4 regions of the Bradyrhizobium sp. USDA 3256 genome follow, and region 4 is predicted to be linked to each of the others. Evidence: riboswitches for the same ligand, from Rfam matches in the RefSeq annotation. Region 4 holds a riboswitch; each other region holds the start of a gene.
The links. A riboswitch is a leader RNA that binds a small molecule or an ion and turns the genes downstream of it on or off. The one in region 4 is predicted to bind cobalamin.

Region 1: another riboswitch for cobalamin. It lies ahead of ACVWY5_RS11830 (DUF1636 family protein); the one in region 4 lies ahead of metE (5-methyltetrahydropteroyltriglutamate--homocysteine S-methyltransferase).
Region 2: another riboswitch for cobalamin. It lies ahead of ACVWY5_RS42975 (TonB-dependent receptor); the one in region 4 lies ahead of metE (5-methyltetrahydropteroyltriglutamate--homocysteine S-methyltransferase).
Region 3: another riboswitch for cobalamin. It lies ahead of ACVWY5_RS05140 (ribonucleoside-diphosphate reductase subunit alpha); the one in region 4 lies ahead of metE (5-methyltetrahydropteroyltriglutamate--homocysteine S-methyltransferase).

The regions. Positions count from the first base shown of each region.
Region 1 covers NZ_JBSSAE010000002.1:2,196,059-2,201,251, forward strand. Annotated here, with positions in the region: gene ACVWY5_RS11820 (cobyric acid synthase) at 1-717, opposite strand, end outside; gene cobO (cob(I)yrinic acid a,c-diamide adenosyltransferase) at 729-1,382, opposite strand; cobalamin riboswitch at 1,419-1,628, shown strand; gene ACVWY5_RS11830 (DUF1636 family protein) at 1,723-2,097, shown strand; gene cobW (cobalamin biosynthesis protein CobW) at 2,094-3,128, shown strand; gene cobN (cobaltochelatase subunit CobN) at 3,128-5,193, shown strand, end outside.
Region 2 covers NZ_JBSSAE010000002.1:8,724,658-8,729,850, forward strand. Annotated here, with positions in the region: gene ACVWY5_RS42965 (amidohydrolase family protein) at 1-1,166, shown strand, start outside; gene ACVWY5_RS42970 (GTP-binding protein) at 1,168-2,097, shown strand; cobalamin riboswitch at 2,324-2,518, shown strand; gene ACVWY5_RS42975 (TonB-dependent receptor) at 2,625-4,907, shown strand; gene ACVWY5_RS42980 (PepSY domain-containing protein) at 4,910-5,193, shown strand, end outside.
Region 3 covers NZ_JBSSAE010000002.1:732,593-737,785, forward strand. Annotated here, with positions in the region: gene ACVWY5_RS05125 (secretin N-terminal domain-containing protein) at 1-131, opposite strand, end outside; gene ACVWY5_RS05130 (nodulation protein NolB) at 360-869, shown strand; gene ACVWY5_RS05135 (class I SAM-dependent methyltransferase) at 1,059-2,012, shown strand; cobalamin riboswitch at 2,424-2,639, shown strand; gene ACVWY5_RS05140 (ribonucleoside-diphosphate reductase subunit alpha) at 2,850-4,682, shown strand; gene ACVWY5_RS05145 (ribonucleotide-diphosphate reductase subunit beta) at 4,673-5,193, shown strand, end outside.
Region 4 covers NZ_JBSSAE010000002.1:1,039,507-1,044,699, forward strand. Annotated here, with positions in the region: gene metE (5-methyltetrahydropteroyltriglutamate--homocysteine S-methyltransferase) at 1-2,269, opposite strand, end outside; cobalamin riboswitch at 2,374-2,598, opposite strand; partial or broken gene ACVWY5_RS06525 (isocitrate lyase/phosphoenolpyruvate mutase family protein) at 2,594-3,273, opposite strand; partial or broken gene ACVWY5_RS06530 (ribonucleotide-diphosphate reductase subunit beta) at 3,583-3,746, shown strand; gene ACVWY5_RS06535 (hypothetical protein) at 4,006-4,209, shown strand; gene groL (chaperonin GroEL) at 4,782-5,193, opposite strand, start outside.

The sequences.
Region 1 (5,193 bases), 1.2 Mb from region 4:
GAGCGCATCTTCAGCCGGAAGTTCGCCGGCGCGGACGAACCAGGGCAGCACGCCAAACCCGCGCCAGGCGGTGCGCTCTTCGATCAGGCGGTAGCCGTCGTCGAACAATGTCGGATCGCCGCGGAATTTGTTGATGACAAAGCCCTGGATCATCGCGGCATCATCAGGATCGATCACCGCCTTGATGCCGACCAGCTGCGCGATCACGCCGCCGCGGTCGATGTCGCCGACCAGCACCACGGGCACGTCGGCCCGGCGTGCAAACCCCATATTGGCGATATCGGACTTGCGTAAGTTGACCTCGGCGGGGCTGCCGGCGCCCTCGACCAGCACCAGATCGGCGCGCTGCTTCAGGCGCGCAAAACTCCCCAGCACCGCGGCCATCAGCGATGGTTTCATGGCGGCATATTCGCGCGCGCGTGCGGTGGCGATCCGTTTGCCGTGCACGATGATCTGGGCGCCGACATCGGTTTCGGGCTTGAGCAGCACCGGGTTCATGTCGGTGTGCGGCTCGACGCCCGCGGCGAGGGCCTGCAAGGCCTGCGCGCGGCTGATCTCGCCGCCGTCGACGGTCACGGCGGCGTTGTTCGACATGTTCTGCGGCTTGAACGGCAGCACGCGCAGGCCGCGTCGTCGCGCGGCGCGCGCGAGGCCGGCGACGATGAGCGATTTGCCCACGTCCGAGCCGGCTCCCTGGATCATCAATGCGCGCGCCATCGTGATGTCCGTCAGAACTCGACGCCCGGCTGGGCCTTGATGCCTGAGCGGAACGGATGCTTCACCAGCGTCATCTCGGTGACGAGGTCGGCAATCTCGATCAATTCATCCTTGGCATTGCGCCCGGTGAGCACGACATGGGTCATCGGCGGCTTCGACGTGGTCAGAAAGTCGACGACATCTGATATCGCGAGGTACTCGTAGCGTAGCGCGATGTTGATCTCGTCGAGCACGACCATGCGCAGGCTCGGGTCTGCGATCAGCTGCTTGGCCTTTTCCCAGCCGGCTTGCGCTGCCGCGATGTCGCGGGCGCGATCCTGCGTCTCCCAGGTAAAGCCTTCGCCCATGGCGTGAAATTGACAGAGATCGCCGAAATGCCCGGTGAGCAGGCGGCGTTCGCCGGTATCCCAGGCGCCCTTGATGAACTGCACCACGGCGCAGGGAAAGCCGTGCGCCACACAGCGCACGATCATGCCGAACGCGGAGGACGATTTTCCTTTGCCGGCGCCGGTATGAACGATGATCAGGCCCTTTTCACCGCTCTTGGTCGCCATGATGCGGTCGCGGGCGGCCTTTTTTTTCGCCATCTTGTCCGCGTGGCGCGTGTCCAGCGAAAGATCGGTGCCGACGGTGCCGTCTTCAGCGTCGTTTCCATCTGAAATCATCACGTTCCTTCGGCTTGACAAGTGCGAGGCTTGGACGAATGGTGGTCCCGCGTTGGTTCCTGTCCTACGACAGGCGAAGAGGGAATGCGATAGGGCTCCGCTAAATCGGGCCCGAAGCGCAGCCGCCCCCGCGACCGTGACCGGAGAGATGCCCAAGCCACTGATTCCATGGAGTCGGGAAGGTGGGCATCGAAGGGTAAAACCTGCTCCGCAAGCCGGGAGACCTGCCAACGCAGCATGTTGTGAAACCGGCGGACGGGGTGTTCCGCGACGGGGAACGAACCTGTCCAAAATCGGTTCGTGTGCCTCATCGCTTCCCGCTGTCAATCCAGGAAGGGCGATGAGCGTTACACTTCATGTCTGCATCACCTGCCGCGCCGGCCAGACGCCGGCGGAAGGTGAGCTCGCGCCCGGTGCACGCCTGCATGCCGCGCTTGTCGAGGCCGGCGTGCCCGATGACGTCAATCTGGTTCCCGTCGCATGCCTGTCGGCCTGCAGCCAAGGGTGCTCAGTCGCGCTCAGCGCGCCGGGGCGCTGGTCCTATGTCTACGGCCGACTGTCCGCCGATAATGCCGCGGATGTGATCGCCGGTGCCTCCGCGTATGCGGCGGCGCCCGACGGCATCGTGCCGTGGCGCAGCCGTCCGGAAATCTTCCGCAAGCAATCGCTCGCCCGCATTCCACCTCTTCCCGTCGTGCCGGAGGCCGCAGAATGAACACGCTCGCCAAAATTCCGGTCACGGTCGTGACCGGCTTTCTCGGCTCCGGCAAGACGACGCTGATCCAGCATCTGATCCGCAATGCCAACGGCAAGAAGCTCGCGGTGCTGGTCAACGAATTCGGCAGCGAAGGCGTCGACGGCGACATCCTGAAGTCGTGCGCCGACGCCAATTGTCCGGCCGAGAATATCGTCGAGCTCGCCAATGGCTGCATCTGCTGCACCGTCGCCGACGATTTCATCCCGGCGATGGAGCAGTTGCTCGCACGCCCGGTGAAGCCCGATCACATCGTGATCGAGACCTCGGGGCTCGCGCTGCCGAAGCCGCTGCTGAAAGCGTTCGACTGGCCGGAGATTCGTTCGCGGATCACGGTCGACGGCGTGATCGCGCTCGCCGACGCCGAGGCCGTCGCCGCCGGCCGGTTTGCGCCTGATCCGGCCGCGGTGGATGCGCAGCGTGCGGCGGACGACAATCTCGACCACGAGACGCCGCTGTCGGAAGTGTTCGAGGACCAGATCGCCTGTGCCGATCTCGTGCTGCTGACCAAGGCCGATCTCGCCGGGGCGGAAGGAATCAAGGCGGCGAAAGAGGTGATCGCGGCCGAGATGCCGCGCGAGGTGCCGATGTTGCCCGTCGTCGACGGCACGATCGACGCACGCGTGATCCTCGGGCTCGAGGCGGCGGCGGAAAACGACCTCGCGGCGCGGCCGTCGCATCACGATGGCGAGGAGGAACACGAGCACGACGATTTCAATTCCGTCGTGATCGATCTTCCGGAAGTTTCGGATGTCGACGCGCTGGTCGCCTCGATCAAGGGGCTGGCGCGCGAGCAGAATGTGCTGCGTGCCAAGGGCTACATCGCGGTCGAGGGCAAGCCGATGCGGCTGCTGGTGCAATCGGTCGGCGAGCGGGTGCGGCATCAGTTCGACATGCCCTGGGGCGCCCGGGCGCGGCAGTCGAAGCTCGTCGTGATCGGCGAACATGCCGACATCGATGAAGCCGCGATCAGGGCACGGCTTGGTGTCTGATGCACGTCGTCTTCCGCGAGAGCCGCGGCCTTGAGGAGACCGCGACGCCAAGGGACCTCGGCCAGGATCCGGCCGATCTCGTGGTGTTGTCGTTTTCCGACAGCGATCTTGCTGCCTTCGCGGCCGGCTGGCGGCGCGGCCGCGCTGCGTTGCCGTCGCTGCGGCTCGCCAATCTCGCGGAGTTGCGCCATGCGCTGTCGGTCGATACCTACATCGAGCGGACGCTGTCGCACGCGCGCGGCATTCTGGTGCGGCTGATCGGCGGCGAGCCCTATTGGTCATACGGGTTGGCCGCGGTGCATCGGCTGGCGAAGGAGCGCGGCATCGCCCTGGTCGTGCTGCCGGCCGATGGCCGCGACGATCAGCGGCTGGATGAATTCTCGACCTTGCCGGTCTCGACGTTGCGCCGTCTGAAGGTGCTGTGCGACAAGGGCGGCCCCGTTGCCGCGCAGGCCGTGATCGCGCAACTGGCGCTGGCGTCCGGACTCTATGCCGGGCCGGTGGTCGGCGAGATCGATCTTCCCGAGATCGGCGTCTACGATCCCCGGCGCGGTGCCGTCGCGGCGTTGCCGGCACCGGATGGCCGGCCGCGGGTGCTGGTGACGTTTTATCGTTCTTATCTCGCGGCCGGCGACACGGCGCCGGTCGATGCTCTGATCGACGCGTTGCGCGAGAAGGGCTTTGATGTCCACGGTGTCTTCGTCACCTCGCTGAAGGCGGCGGGCGTGGCCGATCGGCTGCGCGTTCAGTTTGCGCAATGCGCTCCAGCGGCCATCGTAAATGCGACCGCGTTTTCCGCAGCCGATGACGACGGCGCGACGCCGTTCGACGCTGCATCATGCCCGGTGTTCCAGGTCGCGCTGTCGACAGCACGGCGCGAGGATTGGGCCTTGTCGCTTCGCGGGCTTTCGCCCGGCGATCTCGCGATGCATGTGGTGCTGCCGGAGGTCGATGGCCGCCTGTTCGCGGGCGTCGTCAGCTTCAAATCGCCTGGTGAGCGCGATCCCGAGCTGCAATTCGTGCATCTTGCGCATCGACCGGATGCCGAGCGCGTCGCTGCAATTGCCGCACGCGTGGCCGCCTGGCATCGGCTTGCCGGCAAGCACGCACAGGATAAGCGGCTCGCGCTGGTGCTCTCGAACTATCCCGGCCGGCCGCATCAGATCGCGCATGCCGTCGGCCTCGATGCGCTTGCCTCGGTCGAGGCATTGCTGACCGATCTCGCGGCTGCGGGATTTGATGTTGAGCCGGTGGCGTCGCTGGGCGACATTCTTTTGCGCAGGACTTTGACGTGGAACGTCGCCGACTACCGTGCAGCGCTTTCCGGCCTTCCGCGGCAACTGCAGGATGATGTCGGCCGCGCATGGGGCGCGCCGGAGGACGATCCCGATTGCCGTGACGGCGCATTTCATTTCGCGGCGATCTGCTGCGGCAAATCGGTCATTGCCGTTCAGCCGGAGCGCGGCGAGGTGGGGCGGCGCGACGCCGACTATCACGATCTGGCGCGCACGCCGCGCCATGCCTATGTCGCGTTCTATCTGTGGCTCAGGCAGCAGGCCATCGATGCCGTCGTCCACATCGGTGCGCATGGAACGCTGGAATGGCTGCCCGGCAAGTCGGTTGCGCTGTCGTCCGCATGCTGGCCGGAGGCGCTGATCGGCGATCTGCCGGTTGTCTATCCCTTCATTGTCAACGATCCCGGCGAGGCGGCGCAGGCCAAGCGCCGGATCGGTGCCGTGACGATCGGTCATCTGCCGCCGCCGCTCGCGAAGGCCGCGGTGCCGGAAGGCCTGCGCAATCTCGAGCGCTTGCTCGATGAGTATTCGACCGCCGATGGTCTCGATCCGGCGCGGCGGCAGCGCCTGATCGCCGCGATCCGCGACGAAGCACGCATCGCAGGGCTGGAAGACGATCTCGGTCTCGCCGCGCCGGTCTCGTCGGCCGAGGCCATTCCGCAGATCGATCGTTTCGTCTGCGACCTCAAGGAAAGCCAGTTCGGCGACGGTTTGCATGTGTTCGGGCAGGGTGCGTGCGGCGAGGCGGAGAAGGCGGCGCTGCGCGATGC
Region 2 (5,193 bases), 7.7 Mb from region 4:
CCGCCAACTGGGCCTTCGCGCGCATCGGTGCGATGACCGGTTCGAATTCGGAAAGCTCGCTGGAATCGTTTGGTGCCGCGATGCGCGATCGCCGCTGGATCGAAAACGTCGCGACCGAAGGCGAGGTCGGCGGCATCCTCGACCGCCTCGCGATCGGCCTGAACGAGGGCGGTATCGGGATCGGCATTCTCAACGCCTATGCGCCGGGTGCCGGCGTGCAGGAATTGACCGCGGTGTGCCAGCTCGCGGCGGATCATGCGGTGCCGACCTTCACCCACGTCGCGTACATGTCGCGCATCGATCCCGAGAGCGCGGCTGAGGCCTATATCCGCCTGATCGGCTATGCCGGCGCCACCGGCGCGCATATGCACATCTGCCACTTCAACTCGTCGAGCAAGACGGATATCGAACGCTGTGTTGGGCTGATCGCGAAAGCGCAGGCGCAAGGCCTGCCGATCACGGTGGAGGCCTATCCCTACGGCACCGGCTCGACCGTGCTGGCGGCGACCTTCTTCAGCGATCCGAAATTCGAAGAGCGCAACGGCCTCGGTTACGATTCGGTGCAGCGCGTGACCGACGGTCACCGTTTCGGCAGCCGCGAGGAGCTGCTGGCGGCACAGGCCGAAGAGCCCTCGACCTTGGTGCTGTGGCACGTGCTCGACATCGAGAACAACGCGCATCATCGCGATCTGCTCGATATGGCGGTGCTGTATCCGGGCGGCGCGATCGCCTCCGACGCGATGCCGTGGACGCTGTCGGACGGCCGTCCCTACAGCGGCGACGCCTGGCCGCTGCCTGATGATGCCACCTCGCATCCGCGCTCGGCCGGCTGCTTCACCCGCTTCATCCGCGAATGGGTGCGCGAGCGCAAGAAAGTGTCGCTGCTCGAAGGCATCCGCAAATGCGCGCTGATCCCGGCCGAGATCCTGTCGGCGAGCACGCCGGCGATGCGGGCCAAGGGCCGGCTGCAGGTCGGCGCCGACGCCGATGTCGTGGTGTTCGACTACGAGACGCTGAGCGATCGCGCGACCTTTTCCGCGATGAATCGTCCGGCGGAGGGCGTGCGGCATCTCGTGGTCAGCGGCCAGCCGCTGATCAGCGATGGTGTGCTCGATGTCGCGGCGCGTCCCGGCCGGCCGGTGCGCCGCCCCGTCACGGGGGGCTGAGGTGCCGGTCCCGATCCTGCTGGTCGCGGGCTTCCTCGGGGCGGGCAAGACCACGATCGTCAACCATCTGCTGGCGCATGCGCAAGGGCGGCGCATCGCCGCCGTGGTCAACGATTTCGGTGCGATCAATATTGACGCCGAGCTGATCGCGGGCGCCAGCGACGGCGTGGTCAGCCTGAGCAATGGCTGCATCTGCTGCACGCTGGAGGGCGACCTGCTGCGCACGCTCGCCACGCTGTTGCGGCGTGATCCGCGTCCCGAATTCATCGTGATCGAGACCAGCGGGATCGCCGATCCCGCCGACATCGTGCGCAACCTGATGGATCCCGTGATCTGGAAGGAGGCGCCGCTTGAGACGGTGCTGTGCGTGGTCGACGCGGCGCAGCCTGCGGCGGTGCTGAACGATGCTCTGCTGCGGTCGCAGCTCCGGGCGGCGGACGTGGTGGCGCTGAGCAAGGTCGATCTGGCCGACGCCGCCGCGTGCGCTGCGATCCGCGACGCCGTGCGCGCGGCGCGTCCGGCGGCCGTGGTGGTTGATGCCTTGCATGGCGAGGTGCCGGCCGCGCTACTGTTCCCGGCGGACCTCGATCATGTGCCGGCGCCGCGCGAGGCCGCGCCGCGACGGCCGTCGTCGGATCGCTTCGAGACGCTGAGCTGGACCTCGGAGCGGCCCGTCGTGCTGCCGCGCTTGCAGCAGGCGATCGGCAGACTGGCGCCGAAGCTGGCGCGGGCGAAGGGATTGTTCGAGACGGTGGAACAGCCCGGGCGGCTGACGGTGTTTCAACTCGCCGGCGGCCGCGCGACCTTGGGTGCGGGCGGCGTGCCGTCGCCCGGCGTGCCGCGCACGCGCATCGTGTTTATCGCCGAGATGGGTGCTCTGTCGCGCACCGAGATCGATGCGATCATGCAGGGATGTGTCGACATCGAGTGATGTGAGCTTATGGTTCCGTCATCCTGAGGCACGAGCAGAGCGAGCCTCGAAGGATGGACGCCCGGCTGTGGCCATGCATCCTTCGAGACGCCGCTTCGCGGCTCCTCACGATGACGGGATTACATCTCCGCGTCATCCGCGGATGCCGCTATGTCATCGCCGCAGCTCCATCCCGCAAAGCATGTGTGCGACAATCGCATCGAATTGACAGCCTTGCCGGCACCACCTATCGTTTTTTGCCGACGGTTCCCTTCGGGGATCAAAAGGGAATGCGGTGCGAGGGTAACCCCAATACCGCAGCTGTCCCCGCAACTGTAAACGGCGAGCCTTTCGTCAATTTGCCACTGGGCCATCGGCCCGGGAAGGCGTCGACAGGCGATGACCCGTGAGCCAGGAGACCTGCCGTCAGTCGTGGTCACACGCGAGCACATCGGGCGGGGGCGTCCTGGTGGGATCGGAGCACTGCCTTTTGGGCAATGCGCCAGTCCGCGTTCGCGGTGACGTGCCACGTTACCGCGAGTCGTTTCATGTCTCCGTCCTTTCCCGTTGCGCGCAAATGGCGCCTCGGTCTCGTCTGCTCCCTGTCATCGCTGTTGTTGCCGGCCGAAGGCTCGGCACAAACACCTCCACCAACCAGGCTCGATCCGATCGAGGTCGCGCCCTCGGTGACCGCCAAGCCGAAGCCTGCGGCGCGCAGCCGTGACATGGCCGCTGCGGCGCGGCCACGGCCGAGGCCCGCGACGATCGCAACAGCCAGCAACGCGCCGCGCGTCGCAGCGTCGGGCGCATCGGGATCGGCATCGCCGACGCTCAATGCCACCACGCAGGGCGGCACCGGCAGTCGTCTCAATCTGACACCGCTGCTGACGCCGGCCAGCGTCGAGATCATCACGGCGCAGACCATCGCCGAACGCGGCCAGCACAATGTGCTCGATGCCGTCACCCAGGACGCGGCCGGGTTCGTCGCGACGCCGGCGCCCGGCAATGGCGGCCTGTCGTTCAGCACCCGCGGCTTTGCCGGCAGCAACTCGGTGATGACGCTGTATGACGGCACGCGCTTCTATATCGGCTCCGGCACCCTGACATTCCCCTACGACACCTGGTCGACGCAGCGCATCGAAGTGCTGCGCGGTCCGGCCTCGGTGCTGTACGGCGAAGGCGCGATCGGTGGCGTCATCAACGTGATCCCGAAAAAACCGCTCAATACGCCCACTAACGAGGCCGAGGTCTCGCTCGACAGCAACATGACGCGGCGGCTGTCCGTGGACAGCACCGGTCCGATCGATCCCAATGTGTCGTACCGCATCAACGCTACCGGCAACATGTCGGACGGCTGGGTCGATCGCGACAAGACCTCGAACGCGGTAGTCTCCGCTGCCGTGCGGGTGCAGGCGTCGGACAATCTCGCCTTCACGCTCTCGGAGGACTACGGCGACCGCAGCCCGTCGCGCTATTTCGGCACGCCGCTGATCAACGGCTCGATCCAGGACGCGCTGCGCTTCAAGAACTACAATGCATTGGACAGCGCGATCCGCTATCAGGACAGCTGGACCCGGTTCAAGACCGAGTGGGACGTCGCCGACGGCTTCAAGATCAACAACACGCTGTATTACCTGACCAGCGAGCGGCACTGGCGCGACATCGAGAACTACACCTGGAATCCGAAGACCCAGCTGATCGATCGCACGAGCTATATTGAGATCTTCCACGACCAGAAGCAGCTCGGCAATCGGATGGATGCGACCTTCAGTGGTCACGTGTTTGGACTTGCGAACCAGTTTGTCGCCGGCTTCGACGTCAACCGGATCGACTTCACCCACACCAATAACTCGCCCTATGGCGGCGCGTCGTCGGTCAATCCTTATGTGTTCGATCCCGGGTCGTTCTTCGCGACGACGACGGCGACCACGCCGGGCTTCAATGCGATCGTCAATCAATACGCGCTGTTCGCCGAGGATCGTCTCTCGCTGACCGATCAGTTGTCGCTCGTCACCGGGGTCAGGTATGATCGCCCCGAGGTGGACCGCACCGACTACAAGGCGCCGGCAAACAGTTTCGAGACGACGCTATCAGGCACGAGCTGGCGCGCTGGCCTCGTTTACGAGCCGATCAAGAACCTCGCATTCTATGGCCAGTACGCGGTCGGCGTCGATCCGGTCAGCAATTTGATCTCACTGTCGACCACGCAGAAAACGTTCCAGCTTGCGACGGGCAAGCAGACCGAGATCGGGGTCAAGCAGTCGTTCTGGGGCGGTCGCGGCGAGTGGACGCTGGCTGCCTACGAGATCGTCAAGACCGGGCTCACGATTCCCGATCCCGGCAACCCCACCGGCGGCCTGGCATTGCAGATCGGCCAGCAATCATCCCGCGGGGTCGAAGGATCGATCGGGCTCGCGCTGAACGACGGCTGGCGCGTCGATGCCAATGTTGCGCTGTTGCGCGCCAGATACGACAACAACAGCCAGGTGGTCGGCGGCAAGATCGTGAGCTTCAACGGCAATGTCCCGGTCAACGTGCCGCAGCAGGTCTCGAACGTCTGGCTGACCTGGGACTTCGCGCCCAACTGGTCGGCCTATGGCGGCGTGCAGATCGTCGGTGCGATGTACTCCGATCTCGCCAACACCCAGCTGCGGCCGGGCTACAATGTGGTCAATGGCGGCGTCAGGTGGAAGCCGGACGACCGGACCACGGTCGCGTTCCGCCTCTACAATCTGTTCGACAAGGCTTACGCGGTGACCTCGAACGGCACCGGGCAGTGGCTGCTGGGCATGCCGCGTACCGCCGAATTGTCCGTCAACGTGAAGTTCTGACCATGCGCAACGCTCTGATCCGGCGCGGGCGGCGGTGGCTCTATATCGTCCATCGCTGGATCGGCATTGCGACGTGTCTCTTGTTCGCGATGTGGTTCATCTCCGGCCTCGTCATGATGTACGTGGCCTTTCCGCGCCTCACCGACAGCGAGCGCCTCGCCGCGCTTCCTGTCATTCCCTGGAGCAAGGTGCGGGTCACGCCTGATCGCGCGATGGCGATCGCGGGTGTCGAGCGTTATCCGCGTGATCTGCGACTTTCGATGATGGACGACACGCCCGTCTATCG
Region 3 (5,193 bases), 310 kb from region 4:
AGTGCGGCCGCGAGGTCCTGATCCAGAACCGTGTAACTGTAAGGCGTCGATGGCAGCGTCAGCGGCGCGCCGAGCGTCCTGCCGACGTTCAAGCAGATGAAAACAACAGCACATAGCACTTTCTTCAAGATGACAGCCTCCGAGATCGGATGAGTATTCCTGCGATTTTTTCACGACAGGATCGACACCAAAATTCGTTCCAAATTTGGAGATCGATGCTTCTTCCTAAATGGAAGCCAACCGTGATCATCAGGTGACGAACGCTCGTCAGGTTTCGGTCAGCTCGCTTCTCTAGGGTACTGGCCCATTCGCGCTCACGAAGCTGCCAATCTCATCACGTGACAAAAGCGGTCCTTCTCATGTTGCCTGCCGTTGCCTTGATCGCTCTCAACCCGGCCGAATGTCTCTCCAGCGGCTGTTCATCGGTGCGGGACCAGTTTCATGATAGTCTTGCGCAGGCGGCTTCGAAGCAAGGTGCAGCTTCTTCGGCAGCCGATCGCCCGCCAGCTCCGGCGCTGTCGGAGGTTCAGCGTACGATCACGCCGGCGAGCCCGCTTGGCGATCGCGTCCTGCAGAATATTTCTGCAATCCACCGGCGCAAACCATCTTCTCCGGGTGCGGTTCCGCCGACGCTTGTCACTGAGCCCGCTCCTGCGAAAAGTCTTCAGCTCGGGCCGGCCGCGCAGCCGCTGTTGCGCTCGCAGCAAGTCGAGGTGTATCCGGCAGGTAAACCGGAAGGTGGGGATCATTTCGATTCGGCCTTGACGAACCTACGGGATGTTTACGATCGCGTCATTCAGGTTTCGCTCATCTCTAAGGGCGCCGGCGCCGTCAGCTCATCTCTGAACAAGCTTCTATCGGCGGGCTGAACGGGCTGATGGGTTCTTCATACAACAGCAGGATCGCTCACGGCGCGACGGCGGGACGGTGGTTTGATGCTCTTGTCCGCTCGCCGCTTCTGCTATCGCATCGGCGGATGTAAGACCGATCTATATGCCCTATATATCAAAGTGCGGGCGAGTACGAAGGCAACAGCCGTCGAGTCGCTTGCAAATGAGATGGGAGACATTGCGTTGCGGATAGAGTTTTCGCGTATCAATCGGTCTAAAGCTATATTCCACGATATTTATGCTTCGGATGATCCGAGGGCATATTTCTCGGTCCTCGGAGACTTGGATTATATGATACCGGACGTGGCTGAGCCAGTTGTACGCCAAATCCTGGCAGCGAAAGCTTCGGCAACCGGCCTTAAGCCCATCGTGCTCGATGTTGGTTGTTCATACGGCATCAACGCAGCGGTGCATCGCTTTCCGCTGACCTTCGGGGGCTTGCGTCACCGCTACGCCCGGCGTGAGATGAGAGCGATCAGTTCTGAGACACTCGTGAGTCTCGATCGCAATTTTTATGCAGCCTGGCCTGATGTCGGGTTAGCGAGCTTTATCGGCCTCGATGTGTCGGCACGGGCGGTCAGCTATGCAAAGAGTGTTGGCCTCTTGGAGCAGGGCATTGTCGCTGACCTTGAAAAGGAGACGCTATCGACCGACAGCGCGCGCATTCTCCGCTCCGTGGATGTTATCATGTCGACCGGATGCATCGGCTACGTTACCGAGAAGACGTTCAGCGAGATTCTCGATGCGACAGAGAAGCAACCATGGATCATCTCCTTCGTGCTACGAATGTTCCCATTTGAGGCGCTGGCCGCGACGTTCGCAAAGCGTGGTCTTGTGACAGAACGTCTTACCGGCGCGACGTTTATCCAGCGTCGCTTTCGCGATGCTGAAGAGTTTGAAAGTTGTTTGGCCAGCTTGGTGGCCCTTGACGTGGATGCCACCGGTCTCGAATCGGAGGGGCTGTTTCACGCTGATCTGATCTTGTCTCGCCCCGAGGCGGATGCGCGCGCCACGCCTCTGGAAGACGTTGTCACCGTCGCCAGCGGCAGGGGACGGCCGATCGGACCGCGTTACGTTCATGTTGAAAGTAAGGAGGGCTTGCAGGTCGCGCTGGAGCCGTGACAGGTTAGGGACCACTGGGCAGCGCGCGAGTCTCTTTGGCGCTGGATCAAGACGTCGAGAACGAGGCCATTCTGGTCGCCGGCGCGCCGGAGCTGATGTTGTTCGCCCGCGTGTGGATAACGACTCGTCCAGATGCCATTTGTCCCGGCGAGCGGGAGCGCTGCGCTTCAGATCGGAGAGCGCCTTGCCGAATTGCTTCTCCACTGACGCGCGGTTCGTAGGTCGCATCAATGCGACGCGCGGGCCAGAATTTCCTTGACCATGCGCAAGCTTAACGGAAACCGGACATGCCGCCAACGGCATCTCACCTGCAGCGGAAGCGACAGCGGTGATAGAGTAGGCCGGGCGGTCAGCATGGTTTTGCCTTATAAATTTTGATCTCTCCGGTTGACGAATCCCGGCGAGTGGTGCCTATGTCTAGCCAGTCACGGTCTTCCGTTCCCCACATCTTGTAGGTCGGAAGCTAAGAGGGAACCCGGTGCGCCGAAACGGCTACTCCGGGGCTGCCCCCGCAACTGTAAGCGGCGAGCGGGTGTCATCATGGCCACTGGCGCGAAACAGCGCCGGGAAGGCCGACAGCCGTAGCGACCCGCGAGCCAGGAGACCTGCCGCGACTGAACGAAAGTCCTCGGGCGGGGTGCCCCGGTGGGTCGCTTGCAGCCGGGGACATTTGCCAACTCTCCTCGCAAGTCGTCCGCGCGGGCCCCAGCGTCTAACATCGCGGGGTTGCCGATGTCGCCGTCTTACGATTTCGATCAGCATGGTCATCTCGTCGCGCCGCCGAGTGTGCGGCCGCGCCTAGCGCAGGCAAAGCCTACCGCGCCTGAGCCGTGTCTGGTGCCCCTTTCGCCATCGCCGGCTCCGCTGCCGCGGCCCCTCGCGCCATCGCCAAAGCCGGCCGACCTTACGCTCGATCCGTCGCGCGACGACCTATTGACGTCGTTCGGCAAGCTGATGTTGAGCGACCGGTATCTGCTCGCCGGCGAAACTTACCAGGACATGTTCGCGCGGGTGTCTTGCGCTTTCGCGGACGGTGTTGCGCATGCCCAACGTCTCTATGATGCGATGTCTCGGCTGTGGTTCATGCCGGCCACACCGGTGCTCTCCAACGGAGGGACCACGCGCGGCCTGCCGATCTCCTGCTTCCTCAACTCGGTGTCGGACTCGCTCGAAGGCATCGTCGGTACCTGGAACGAGAACGTCTGGCTTGCTTCCAACGGCGGCGGCATCGGCACCTACTGGGGCAATGTTCGCTCGATCGGCGAGAAAGTAAAGGGCGGGGTCACCTCAGGCATCATCCCGTTCATCCACGTCATGGACGGCCTGACGCTGGCGATTAGCCAGGGCTCGTTGCGGCGCGGCTCGGCGGCGGTCTATCTCGATATTCACCATCCCGAGATCGAGGAGTTCCTCGAGATTCGCAAGGCGTCCGGCGACTTCAACCGCAAGAGCCTCAACCTGCATCACGGCGTCAACGTCACCGATAAGTTCATGCGTGCCGTGGGCGCCGGCACCGCGTTCGCTCTGCGCAGCCCGAAGACTAACGAGGTCGTCCGCGAGATCGATGCCCGCCAGCTGTGGCAACGCATCCTTGAGAACCGGCTCCAGACCGGCGAGCCTTATCTCTTGTTCATCGACACCGTGAACCGCGCGCTCCCCAAGCATCAGCGCGAGTTGGGCCTCAAGGTCTCGACCTCCAACCTGTGCAGCGAAATTACCCTGCCGACCGGCATCGATCATCGCGACGAGGAGCGCACCGCGGTCTGCTGTCTGTCGTCGCTCAACCTCGAGACCTGGGACCAGTGGAGTGAGGAGCCCATCTTCATCGAGGATGTCATGCGCTTCCTCGACAACGTGCTCAGCCACTTCATCACGGTGGCGCCGGACGGCATGAAGCGTGCCCGCTACGCCGCCCTGCGTGAGCGCTCCGTCGGCCTCGGCGTCATGGGCTTCCACTCCTTCCTGCAGGCCAAGGGCATTCCAATGGAAAGTGTCATGGCCAAGTCTTTCAATCTGAACATGTTCCGAAAAATCCGTCGCGATGCCGACGCGGCATCCGTGACGCTCGCGCGCGAGCGTGGCCCGTGCCCGGATGCCCTGGAACGCGGCGTGATGGCGCGCTTCAGCCATAAGATTGCGATCGCGCCGACCGCCTCGATCAGCATCATCTGCGGCGGCACCAGCGCCTGCGTCGAGCCGATCCCGGCCAACATCTACACCCATAAGACGTTGTCCGGCGCCATCTCGGTGCGTAATCCGCATCTCACCAGGGTGCTGGCCGCGAAAGGCGTAGACACCTCGGCGACCTGGCATTCGATCATCGCGCACGAGGGGTCGGTCGCCCATCTCGACGTCCTGTCAGAGCACGAGAAAGCGGTCTTTCGCACCGCCTTCGAGATCGACCAGCGCTGGGTCGTCGAGCTTGCCGGCGACCGCGCCGCGTTCATCTGCCAGAGCCAGTCGATTAACCTCTATCTTCCGGCTGACGTCGACAAGTGGGATCTCCACATGCTGCACTGGACGGCCTGGAAGCACGGGGTGAAGAGCCTCTACTACTGCCGTTCAAAATCGATCTCGCGCGCGGCGTTCGCCGGCAGGATCGGCGACGGCGACAAGGCCGCGCCACCGCGGCCGCGCACCGACTATGAGGAGTGCCTCGCATGTCAGTGATCGATCTCTCGTCCGTCGATCCACGCACGCTGATCGGCAAGGGGCGCGTCGGCCTTCTCGACTCGGCCGGCAGCTATGACGTCGATCGCTACGCCTGGGCTTACGAGTTCTGGAAGCGCCAGCAGCAGACCCATTGGATGGGCGAGGAGGTGCCGCTCGGCGCCGACCTCAAGGACTGGGCGTCGGAGCGCGTCACCGCCAGCGAGCGCGCGCTGCTCACCCAGATCTTTCGTTTCTTCACTCAGTCGGACATCGAGGTCGGAGACAACTATCTCAAGCGCTACATCCCGATCTTCCAGCCGCTCACTGTTCAGATGATGATGGCGGCCTTCAGCAACATGGAGACGGTCCACATCGACGCCTATGCGCTGCTGCTCAAGACGCTCGGCATGCCCAAGACCGAGTTCGAGGCATTCCGCGGCTATGACGAGATGCGCGCCAAGGCTGACTACATGCACGAGTTCGGCGTCGATAGCGTGGCCGATGTCGCTCGGACCTTGGCGATGTTCGG
Region 4 (5,193 bases):
CCTCCCATCTGCGTGTCTTCAGGCCGCAATCGGGATTGATCCAGAGCTGCGAGTCCGACAAACGTTTTCGGGCCAGCGTGATGAGGTCCCTCATCTCGGTAGTTTCGGGGACGCGTGGAGAGTGGATGTCGTAGACGCCAGGACCGATATCGTTAGGATATTTGAAGCTGGTGAACGCATCGAGCAGTTCCATCTTGGACCGCGACGTCTCGATCGAGATGACGTCGGCGTCCATCGCCGCAATCGCGTCGATGATGGCGTTGAACTCCGAGTAGCACATGTGGGTGTGGATCTGCGTGGCATCGGCAACGCCCGTCGAGCAGATGTGGAAGCTTTCCACAGCCCATTCGAGATAGGTCTTCCACTCGGAATGACGCAGCGGCAGGCCTTCGCGCAAGGCGGCTTCATCGATCTGGATCATGGTCGCTCCGGCCTTTTCGAGGTCGGTAACCTCGTCGCGGATCGCGAGTGCGATCTGGCGGCAGGCTTCGCTGCGCGGCAGGTCGTCGCGAACGAACGACCAGTTCAGGATCGTCACCGGTCCGGTGAGCATCGCCTTCATCGGCTTCCTGGTCAACGATTGCGAGTAACGCCACCACTCGACCGTCATCGGTTTCGGCCGGGAGACGTCACCGAACAGGATCGGCGGACGAACATAGCGCGAGCCGTAGGACTGCACCCAGCCATACTGGGTGAAGACGAAGCCGGAGAGCTGTTCGCCAAAATACTGCACCATGTCGTTGCGCTCGAACTCGCCATGAACCAGCACGTCGAGTCCGATCTCCTCCTGCCAGCGTATGGTGCGGGCAGTTTCCTCCTTGAGGAACTGCTTGTACTGGGCGTCGGTCAGTGTGCCCTTGGCATGGGCCGCACGAGCATTGCGGACGTCGGCGGTTTGCGGGAATGAGCCGATAGTCGTCGTCGGGAAGGCAGGCAGGGCAAAGCGCTTGCGCTGGACTTCGGCGCGGCTGGCAAAGGTGCTGGTGCGACGGCGCATCGCGTCGTCGATCGTCGCCATCCGCTTGGCAACGGTCGCGTCGTGGATCTTAGGCGAGGTCCGGCGTGCCTTGGCGGCCTTGTCCGAGGCGGCTAGGGCGTCCGCGACGCTGGCGTCGCCAGCCAATGCCTTCGCCAGCGTGGAGAGTTCGGCGATCTTCTGCACGGAGAAGGCAAGCCAGCTCTTCACATCCGGATCGAGACCGGTCTCAAGCTCTAAGTCGATCGGCGTATGCAGTAGCGAGCAGGACGGAGCGATCTGGACGCGGCCGGCGCCTAGCTTGGCGATGACCGGCTTGTAGCGCTCGACCAGCGCCGACAGATTGGAGCGCCAGACGTTGCGGCCGTCAATGACGCCGAGCGAAATCACGAGATCCTCGCGGGCACCGGATTCGATCTGGCTCAGTTGCTGCGGCGCGCGGATCAAGTCGACGTGCAGACCTGCCACCGGCAGGGCCAACACGGTCGCGATAGTGTCGCCGATCGCACCGAAGTAAGTGGCGAGCATGATCTTGATGCCCGGTACGCCTTTGGCGAGCCGAGCATAGGCGCGCTGGAGCGCATTCCTCTCGGTCTCGTTGAGATCGAGCACGAGGCAGGGTTCGTCGATCTGGACCCATTCTGCGCCGCGCTTGGCGAGCTCCTGGAGAACCTCGACATAGACCGGCAGCAGGCCGTCGAGCAGCGAGACCGGATCGACCGAGGCATCATGGCTCTTGCCGAGCTTCAGGAGGGTGACAGGGCCGACGAGCACCGGACGGGTCTGATATCCGAGCGCTTTCGCCTCGTCATACTCTTCGATCACCTTGCGGGACGAGAGCTTGAATGTCTGTCTCTCGTGAAATTCCGGGACCATGTAGTGGTAATTGGTGTCGAACCACTTGGTCATTTCCTGCGCTGTCGCGCCATGGCCACGGTGGGCGTGACTGCAGCTCGCGTCGTGCGCGTCGCCTTGCGAACCGCGCGCCATCGCGAAATAGGTCTTGAGCGAGACTGCTCCGCCCTTCCAGCCATAGGCCTCGGGGATGGCGCCGACCATCACGCTGGTGTCGAGCACGTGGTCATAAAGCGAAAAATCGTTCGACGGTATAATGGTCGCGCCGAGTGATTTCTGGCGTGCCCAGTTGGCGACACGGAGCCCGGCTGCAGCTTCGAGAAGTTGCTGCTCGCTGATCTTGCCGGCCCAGAAGCTTTCGAGCGCGAGTTTGAGTTCGCGGCGCGGCCCGATGCGGGGTGTGCCGAGTGTTGCAACTGGAACTGAAAGAGAAGTCATAGCTTTAACCCCAGGTGGTGGGGGCAAAAGGCCATGGCGGACGCTGGCAGGGCAGCCGCGGATGCGGCAGCTGCTTGGCGTACCACCGGGACACCCCGCCCGTGGACGATTATGTTGTCGGGGCAGGTCTCCTGGCTCGCGGGTCGTCGCCTGCATCCGGCCTTCCCGAAGCTTTCGCTTCAGTGACACTGATGGATGCGGGCTCACCGCTTACAGTTGCGGGGGCAGCGCCGGCATTGCCTCAATCCTGAACGGATGGAAAACGCACCGGCTTCCCTCTTAGCTCCGGATCAAGCGGGACCCGGAGAACCTCGACGTCTCCGATTATCTGCAACGACGGGCTCCCGTCAACCTCTCGATCGAAGAATCGAAAGCTTCGTAGGTCGTGTAATCCAATTGCCGCATAGAGTTCCGCGCGCGTCTGCATCCGCTCTACGATCTTGTGCGTGCCACCATCACGTAAAATTGCAGCATACAATTCTGCCTGCGCCTTGTTCGCCACTCGCAATGAGGACTCAGGCCATCACCATGGCATATCCTATCGCCTCGAACTCGGCGGCGGTGAAGAATGGGTCTTTCCAAACTCCGTCATGTTCGCGAGAAGCGACGCGCCGGGCATGCGCGCCGGAAAAGCGCGGAACATCTCGGCCGTGTTGAGTGCCTCCGGGAAGATCGCATCAGCCCCGGCCTCCATATAGGGCTTTGCCCGGGGTACGGCGCCAGCGAGGCCCTCGCTGGCGGCGGCGTCGGCCCTGGCGATGACCATGAGATCGCGACGCGCTTTTGATGCCGGCGCGACCTTGGCCGCCATGTCACGCGCATCGGCGATCTTCTTGTCGTTCAGATGGCCGCATTTCTTGGGCAGGATCTGGTCTTCCAGATGAAGCGCGCCGGCAACGGCATCCTCAAAGACGCGGGTGGCGTGCATCACATTCAGCGCCGCCTCACCGTAGCCGGTGTCGGCATCGACGAGCAGCGGCAGGTCCTGCGGCACGGACGATCTGCGTTTCCTTCCATCCCACGGAGACACTGACCTCCGGCAGCGGTCAAAAAGCGCTTCAAGCGCTTCGGCTCATTAAATCGAGTGTTTCGCCGCAGTTCCGATGCCGTGTAAATCAGAGGCGCAATGGCTTGAAACGATCGAATGTCCGGGCGCAGCCGAGAGCGCCATTTTGCGGGTGTGCGGTATCGTCGACCACAAGCTTCAGTGATTCCAAGATGAGCTTCTCACCGCGATGTCCGGCGACTTCGCGGTCGTGAACGAGTTCCTTGTGTGAGACCTGAAGGCGAGAGGGCTGTGGGACGAGGTGATAGTCTCTAATCGCCGCTGTGCCCAGATCGGGCTCGCGCCTGTCTTCGCCGACGTTGAGAACCCGTTCCCGTGGTGTCGGAGGCGATGGATCTGAAGAAGGAGAAGAACTCCTTCGAAACCGGCGTCATCAAATACCAGAACGGTGGCGCGCTCAGCTGGGACTGAGCATCAGGTCACGATGACGACCAGTGCCTTTTCTAGTTGAAATCGCGCTTACGCGCTCAAACGGGCGGGGCGGGATTATAGTTTCGGACCCGCGCTTCACTATGAAAATAAGTGGCAACTGGCGCACCCGATACGATTCGAACGTGTGACCTTTGCCTACGGAGCACAAAGCGCCCCGTGCGGCTTTCTTGAGACTGTGTCGTCCAAGCCACCAAAGGGGCTGAGCTTCGGCCTATGGTCACACAGAGCGAGGACTTCCATGTACGATGTCTACCTGAACGAACGGAACGACCTTCTCGTCGTTCCTCGCGGCAATTCCATTCCGATCGGTCTCAATAGGAACTGGCGGAAGAAACGTATCGTACGCTCGGTAAGCGAGCAAATCCGCGAAGATGTCCGGGTCTACGGCTACCATCGGCGAAAGCTGCCCTCGATGAAAACCTTAGCTGAAAAGCAGGCTTGATCTACAAACAACGAGTGATGGCAAATTGCAAACGGTCGTAAATTCGCGGCTTCATTTCCGGACCGATTGACGCGCCGAGGGCTCCGAATCTCCTTCAGAGCGGGCGGCATAGCAAGCGATTGCCTGGCACACGCGAGACGTGACTCTAATCCGAGCGGTTTCTGTGCCTCAGTGGTCCACACGGTATGTCCGTGTCTGAAACCACGCCGCGACGGGTACCAGTTTAGGAACAGCGGGTGGAGTCGGGGTCCAGCAGCCGCGTCAAAATCCAGCCGAAGTAATTCTGCAAATCGGATCCGATTTCATCAAGTCATCAGCGGTCCAGAACGTTAGCGATCGCACTTGCCCTACGGCTCTACGGCGTCGATCAACGAGAGGCTTTGCGGGCTAGTTGGCTTCGTTCCGCTCGCAAACAAAGCGATGCGATGAATAGCGTGTTCGTCCGGAGCGATAGTTAGGCCAAGATCCAGCTCGGTTTCTCAAAAAGGAAACCGTGAGCAAACCGGGCGGCTCAGTCGAAAACCCTGGCATTGGTGCCAGGGTTCTGCCTGTCGATCCTTTGAGAGGCTGGATCAGAAGTCCATGCCGCCCATGCCGCCGCCCGGAGGCATTGCGGGACCGGGCGCGATCTTTTTCGGCAGCTCGGCAACCATCGCTTCCGTGGTGATTAGCAGCGCGGCAACCGAGGCGGCGTTCTGGACAGCGATGCGCACGACCTTGGTCGGGTCGATGATCCCCTTGGAGACAAGGTTGCTGTACTCGCCAGTCTGCGCGTCGAAGCCGTAAGGGTACTGATCCTTTTCTAGGACCTTACCGACCACGACCGAGCCATCTTCACCGGCGTTGATCGCGATCTGCCGAGCTGGCCAGGACAGCGCCTTGCGCACGATCTCGACGCCGGTCTTCTGGTCGTCGTTCTTGGTGCGCAGGATCTTGAGCTGCTCGGAAGCACGGAGCAGGGCGACGCCGCCACCCGGGAGAATG